Regions from separate parts of the Stenotrophomonas sp. GZD-301 genome, predicted to be linked through region 1. Evidence: riboswitches for the same ligand, from Rfam matches in the RefSeq annotation. Region 1 holds a riboswitch; the other holds the start of a gene.
The links. A riboswitch is a leader RNA that binds a small molecule or an ion and turns the genes downstream of it on or off. The one in region 1 is predicted to bind glycine.
Positions count from the first base shown of each region.

Region 2: it holds a riboswitch for glycine, as region 1 does, so the genes downstream of both, ACO6VK_RS19425 (trimeric intracellular cation channel family protein) here and gcvP (aminomethyl-transferring glycine dehydrogenase) in region 1, are expected to answer to the same signal.

Region 1 is NZ_JBMOWY010000013.1:68,721-72,114, forward strand. Features, by position in the region: gene gcvP (aminomethyl-transferring glycine dehydrogenase) at 1-1,612, opposite strand, end outside; glycine riboswitch at 1,696-1,797, opposite strand; gene ACO6VK_RS03760 (multidrug effflux MFS transporter) at 2,091-3,314, shown strand.
Region 2 is NZ_JBMOWY010000081.1:6,166-9,559, reverse strand. Features, by position in the region: gene ACO6VK_RS19430 (MdtA/MuxA family multidrug efflux RND transporter periplasmic adaptor subunit) at 1-614, opposite strand, end outside; gene ACO6VK_RS19425 (trimeric intracellular cation channel family protein) at 819-1,436, opposite strand; glycine riboswitch at 1,525-1,615, opposite strand; glycine riboswitch at 1,636-1,718, opposite strand; gene ACO6VK_RS19420 (GIY-YIG nuclease family protein) at 1,763-2,026, shown strand; gene ACO6VK_RS19415 (ribonuclease E inhibitor RraB) at 2,094-2,441, shown strand; gene ACO6VK_RS19410 (DUF2004 domain-containing protein) at 2,471-2,794, shown strand; gene ACO6VK_RS19405 (DUF2750 domain-containing protein) at 2,839-3,258, shown strand; gene ACO6VK_RS19400 (hypothetical protein) at 3,255-3,394, shown strand, end outside.

The DNA.
Region 1 (3,394 bases):
GGTCGGCCGGGGCCAGCGGATGGATGTTGGCGAACTCCGGCCAGGTCACCGGGATCATCTCGGCGGTGGCGTTGAGCTTCATGGTGCAGCTGCCCAGCGGGATCATGGTGCGATCCATCGCCAGGTCCTTGTCGGCCAGCGAACGCAGGTAGCGGAGCAGTTCGTGCTCGCTGTGGTGGGTGTTGAACACCGGGTGGGTCAGGAAGGCGCTGGTGCGCACCAGGCCGGCGGGCAGCGCGTCGGCGGTGGCGGCGTCGAGCGCGTCCACGTCGACGTTCGCACCGAACAGCTGGCCGAGCGCGACGATGTCGGCACGGGTGGCGGTTTCATCCAGGCTGATGCCGACCGCTTCGCTGTCGATCGCGCGCAGGTTGATGCGTGCGGCCGCAGCCTTGGCATGGATTGCCTTGGCGTCGATGTCCTTGATGTGCAGCGTATCGAAGAAGTGCTCGCCGACGTTGACGCCGGCGCCGCGCAGCGCGGCGGCCAGGATGCTGGCCAGGCGATGCGTGCGGCGGGCGATGCGGGTCAGGCCGTCCGGGCCGTGGTACACCGCATACATCGAGGCCATCACCGCCAGCAGCACCTGCGCGGTACAGATGTTGGAGGTGGCCTTCTCGCGGCGGATGTGCTGCTCGCGGGTCTGCAGGGTCAGGCGGTAGGCGGCATTGCCCTGCGCGTCGACCGAGACACCGATCAGGCGGCCCGGCATCGAGCGCTTGTAGGCATCGCGGCAGGCCATGAAGGCGGCATGCGGGCCACCGAAACCGAACGGCACGCCAAAGCGCTGCGAGTTGCCGACCACGATGTCCGCGCCCCATTCGCCGGGGGCGGCGATCAGGGTCAGGGCGAGCAGGTCGGTGGCCACGGCCACCAGGCCGCCACGGGCGTGCACGGCATCGGCCAGCGCCTTGTAGTCGCCGATATGGCCGAAGGTGTCCGGGTACTGCAGCAGCACGCCGTAGGCTTCCGCTTCCAGCGCCTCGGCCGGGGTGCCCACACGCAGCACGATGCCCAGCGGTTCGGCGCGCGTGCGCAACAGTTCCAGCGTCTGCGGGTGCACGGCGTCGTGCACGAAGAAGGTGTCGGACTTCGACTTGGCCGAGCGCTTGGCCAGCGTCATCGCTTCGGCGGCCGCAGTGGCCTCATCGAGCAGCGAGGCGTTGGCGATTTCCATGCCGGTCAGGTCGGCGCACAGGGTCTGGAAGTTGATCAGCGCTTCCATGCGGCCCTGCGAGATCTCGGCCTGGTACGGGGTGTAGGCGGTGTACCACGCCGGGTTTTCCAGCACGTTGCGCAGGATCACGTTCGGGGTGAGCGTGCCGTAGTAGCCCTGGCCGATGAAGGTGCGGAACACCTGGTTCTTGTCGGCGATGGCGCGGATCTTGGCCAGTGCCTGCACCTCGGTCAGCGACTCGGGCAGGGCCAGCGGTGCCGGCGACTTGATCCCGGCCGGGACGATCGCATCGGTCAGCGCGTCCAGCGAGGCGTGGCCGACCACGTCGAGCATCTGCGCGATCTCGGCGTCGTTCGGGCCGATGTGGCGTTCGACGAACGCGTGGCTGTGTTCAAGCTCGCGCAGGGAAGGGGTGTTGTTGGACATGGCTGGCATCTCGGAGAGTGGGCACGCACGTTCGGAAGGCGGCCGGGCCGTGGCGCGAACAAGCGCGATCCACCGGACCCTGCGGTCTTCCTGGGTGCCCCTCTGTCCTTTTGCCTGAGAGTTTAAAAGCGCGCATCTGCGTGCTTCGTGCCCCTTCGGCGCCGGCACTCGCCGGTCTCTCCAGAGTTTTGGTACGGGTGGTATCGGGCCTGAGCGATTACGGGCGTTGCGCCTTCGGCAGCGGCTGGTTCAAAACACCTGTCCGCTTCTCCCACCATGTAGCCCGGCAATTATAGCCCAGCGGCCTGATCCGCTGCGTCCCTACGCCACATGAATACGGGGTGGTATGGGCGCCCGAACGGGGCCGTGGCGATGGTGCCCGGCCGCACAAAGGCCTATCATCATGGGATCCTCGTATTCATCTGGCGCCGCCCGTTCCGGGCTGGCGCCCGCCGTGCGTTCGCGCATGGCCCAGACGGAAGACCGCATGACGCCCGCCTCGCCCTCGACCCGCCGCCTGGCCCTGCTGCTCGCAGGCCTGGCGATGTTCGGTCCGTTCTCGATCGACACCATTTTCCCGGCCTTCCTGCTGCTCGGCGAACGCATGCAGGTGGACCAGGTCGCGGTGCAGCAGACCATCAGCGTGTACCTGCTGTTCTATGGCCTGATGAGCCTGGCCCACGGCCCGCTGTCGGATGCGTTCGGCCGCAAGCGGGTCATCATCGGCGGGCTGGTGCTGTTCATCGGTGCTTCGGTGGGCTGTGCGCTGTCGCGCGACATGCCCACGCTGCTGGTGTTCCGCGCGCTGCAGGGTGTGACCGCCGGCGTCGGCGTGATCGTGGGCCGCGCGGTGATCCGCGACCTTTACCACGGTGCCGACGCGCAGCGCCTGATGAGCCAGGTGTCGATGATCTTCGGCGTGGCTCCGGCGATCGCGCCGATCATCGGCGGCTGGATTCTGCTCGGCGGCGGCGACTGGCCGCTGATCTTCTGGTTCCTGGTGGTGTTCGCGGTGGTGCTGCTGCTGGCCACCGGCAAGTGGCTGCCGGAAACCCATCCGGTGCAGGCGCGTACGCCGCTGTCGATGCGCGCGCTGCTGCGCAGCTACGCGCGCATGGGCTCGCACCCGCGGCTGCTGCGGCTGGCGGCGGCAGGTGCGTTCAATTTCTCCGGCATCTTCCTGTACATCGCCTCGGCGCCGGTGTTTGTGATGCAGCACCTGAAGCTGGGCGAGGGCGGCTTCGCCTGGCTGTTCATTCCCACCATCGGTGGCATGACGATGGGCTCGTTCCTGTCCGGCCGCATGGCCGGCCGGGTCGTCGCGCAGCGGCAGATCGCGATCGGCTTCGGCCTGTGCGCGCTGTCGGCGCTGCTCAACCTGGGCTATGTGCTGTCGGTGCCCCAGATCGCGCTGCCGTGGGCGGTGCTGCCGATCTTCCTCGGCGGCGTCGGCATGGCGCTGATCTTCCCGATCCTGGCGCTGGCGGTGCTGGACATGTATCCGCAGCAGCGCGGCCTGGCCTCGTCGATGCAGATGTTCATCCAGCTGATGATCAACACGGTCGTCGCCGGTGTGGTGTCGCCGATGCTCAGCAGCAACCCGCTGCACCTGGCGCTGGGCTATGCGGGCTTCTTCGCCATCGGTGCGGCGTTCTGGTACTGGGAGCGTCACTGCGAGCGTCGCGGCGAGGCCCTGCTGCCGCCGCAATGACGTCGGCGGCACGTCACGGTTGCGTTGCACGCAATCGTGGCGTTGCCGGCATTGCCAGCACGCGCGCGCCGGGTATCCTG
Region 2 (3,394 bases), on a different contig from region 1:
AGGTTGCCCACGTCCACGTTGCGCAGCCCCATGCGCCCGGCGACCGGCGCGGTGATGCGGGTGTACTGCAGCTGCAGGCGCGCCTCGTCCACCGCGGCCTGGTCGGTCTGGCGCCGGCCCTGCAGCTGGCGGACCTTGCTCTGCTGGTCGCTCAGCTCCTGCGCGGAGACGAAGTGCTTGCTCTGCAGTTCGACGTAGCGCTTGAGCTGGGTCTGGGCGTTGTCCAACTCGGCCAGGTTCTGCTGCTGGGTGCCCAGCGCACGCGCCAACTGCACCTGGTAGGGGCGCGGGTCGATCTCGGCGATCAGGTCGCCGGCCTTGACGTGCTGGCCCTCGCGGAACGCCAGCCGCAGCAGTTCACCATCGACGCGGCTGCGCAGGCTCACGGTGTGCAGCGGGGTTACCGTGCCAAGCGCCTTCAGCCGCACCACCAGGTCCTCGCGCACCACCGTGGCCACGCGCACCGGGGTGGCCGCGGCGGCGGGGGCGGCCTTGTCCGCCGGTGCCGGCGCGAACACACGCCAGGCGATCGCGCCGGCGGCCAGCACGGCCAGCAGCAACAGCGGTTTGAACAGACGGCGGGTACGTGACGACGGGGGCAGCGGGGCAGACATGGGGCATCCTGCGCGCCCACCAGCGGTTGGCGCGTCCATGAGGTACCGGCCCGTGGGGGCAGGCGAGACGAAGTGGGGATGTCTGGCGGGGCCGCGGATCGAATGCCGCAGCGTGGCTGGATGCCGTCCGCGAAGACGGGGCCGCTATGGTAACGCGCGATGCAGCTGCGCTCACATGACCTTGGTCATGTGTGCATCAACGGCTCAATGCACCTCGTCGCGGTACACGAACTTGGGCATTTCCCATTTGAAGTGGATCGCCAGCAGGCGGAACAGGAAACCGCCGCCCAGGCACCACAGCGTGGCCGCGTTGAGCGACATGCCCAGCTCCATCAGCACCAGCCAGGCCGCGCCGGTGAGCAGGGTGATCACCGCATACAGTTCCTTCTGGAAGATCAGCGGCACCTCGTTGCACAGCACGTCACGCAGCACGCCACCGAACGCACCGGTCAGCATGCCGGCGATCAGCACGATCGGTGCGGTATGCCCGCCCTCGCGCGCCACCGCACAGCCGATCAGGGTGAACGCAATCAGGCCCAGCCCGTCCAGCACCAGGAAGGTGCGGCGGAAGTGGTGCATCCAGCGCGCCACCCAGGTGGCGATCAGCGCCGCGCAGATGGTGAAGCCCAGGTACTCCGGGTGCTTCACCCAGCCCAGCGGGTAGTGGCCCAGCACGATGTCGCGAAGCGAGCCGCCACCGAGCGCGGTGACGCAGGCGATGATGACCACGCCGAACAGGTCCATGCGCCGCCGTCCCGCAGACAGTGCGCCGGTCATGGCTTCGGCGGAGATGGCGATGAGGTAGATCAGGGAGAGCAGCATGGGGGGCTCCGGACACGACAGGCGGGGACGGCACCACGCACGCCGCACGCCAGCGCGGTGCACTGTCGTGAGGGTGGGATACCGTTGCCGCTCCCGCTGTCCTTTTGCCTGAGAGTTCGGTGGCCAGGCCACGTGCCCCTTCGGCGGGTCATTGAAGACCTCTCTCCAGATCGGCGTGTCGGATGCATGGTTGGTGGCGTATCGAGCCACCGGCCTGAGCGATTATGGGAGCCTGCGCCTTCGGCGGGCGCCAGCGCGGCGCCTCTCTCCTGCATCCGGGGCGGATTCTAGCAGCCAGCGGCGCCGGTCCGGGGGATAATCCCGGTATGTCCGCTGAACCGCCCGCCTGCTGGTACCTGTACCTGCTCGAATGCCGCAACGGCAGCTTCTACGCGGGCATCAGCACCGACGTGGCGGCCCGCTTCCAGGCCCACCTGGCCGGCAAGGGCGCCCGCTACACGCGCGCCAATCCGCCGGTGAAGGTGCTCGCCATGCGCGCCTACCCCGACCGCGCGGCGGCATCGAAGGCCGAATGGGCGCTCAAGCGCCAGCCGCGCGCACGCAAGCTGGCGTGGCTGCAGTCGCCCTGAGCAGACCCACTGGTCGGCCACGCGATCCTGGCCGACAATCCCTGCAGACCACCCACCCTGGATTGCCATGACCCGCGATGTTGCGCTGTACCCGGAAGACGAAAACGGCGATGTGCTGTGGAACATGCTGCAGGACGGCGATGACCTGACCATTCCCCGCGAAGTGGACTTCGCGCTGATCTTCCCGACCGAAGACGTCGCCATCGCGTTTGCGGTGCACCTGCTGCGCAACGAGCAGAAGGTGTCGTTCTCCGCCCATGAAGAAGACGAGGACTTCCCGTGGCAGGTGGTGGTGCATCCGCTGATGATCCCGACCTACCAGAACATCGCCGGCTTCGAAGGCCTGCTGGTCAGCGAGGCGGTGTCCTACAGCGGCAAGGTCGACGGCTGGGGCTGCATGTCGCAGGCCAGCTGACCGCACGCCATCATCAGCAAGGAACGCACATGAGCGACATCGCAACGCAGCGGCAGGCGCACGCCCTGGCCGCGATAAAGCAGGCCATCGGCACCGAGGCCGCGGAGGACGGGGTCGACCTGTTCGTCAGCCATCATCGCGAGGAACTGCCGGCCAGCTACTGGCGGCAGTACCTGGGCCAGACCGAACCGGATACCGCCGGCATCATCGGCCTGCTCCAGTTCGCCTCGGCATGGGGTGAGGATGAAAGGGAGTACATCGACTTCACCCTGCCGGGCGACGTCACCCAGTACGTGCTGTCGGTCCATTTCGACGACGCGGGCGCGATCGACAGCATTTCGATGGAAAGTTGACGAGGACCGCCCTGGAACATCCGACACAAGGAGCAGTGAGCGTCATGACGACGATGGAAGAAGGAGCCGGCGGATACCGCATCGGCGCGAAGGAAATCGATGCCGTGCTGTGCCGCGACGCGGCGGTGCGCTACGACTATTTCGTCAAGCGCGTGGCCGATTGGGAGGAAATCTGGAGCCTGCGCAACGCGGGCGGCTGGGTGGCGGCGGCCACCGATACGGGCCAGGAGGTGCTGCCGTTCTGGCCCTTCGCGGCGTTCGCGCAACGGGCGGCCACCGGACCGTGGGCCGACACCGCGCCCGCGCCGATCGCGCTGGAGGCGTTCCTGACGCGCTGGCTGCCGGGCATGGCCGCCGACGGGCGGCTGGCCTGTGTGCTGCCGGCGGGCGCTGACCGTGGCGCCACGGTGGACCCGCTGCACCTGAAGGCGGACATCGAAGCAGAGCAGGAGCGACTGCAATGAGCGGCGCGTCGGGTGCCGCCCCACGCGGGTTCTTCGCGCGCCTGTTCCGCCGCCGCGAGTATCTCCAGCACCCGGAACTGGGCCGGCTGGAGCTGATCGTGGGCGCGGGCAACACGGGTCACTGGATCCAGGACAA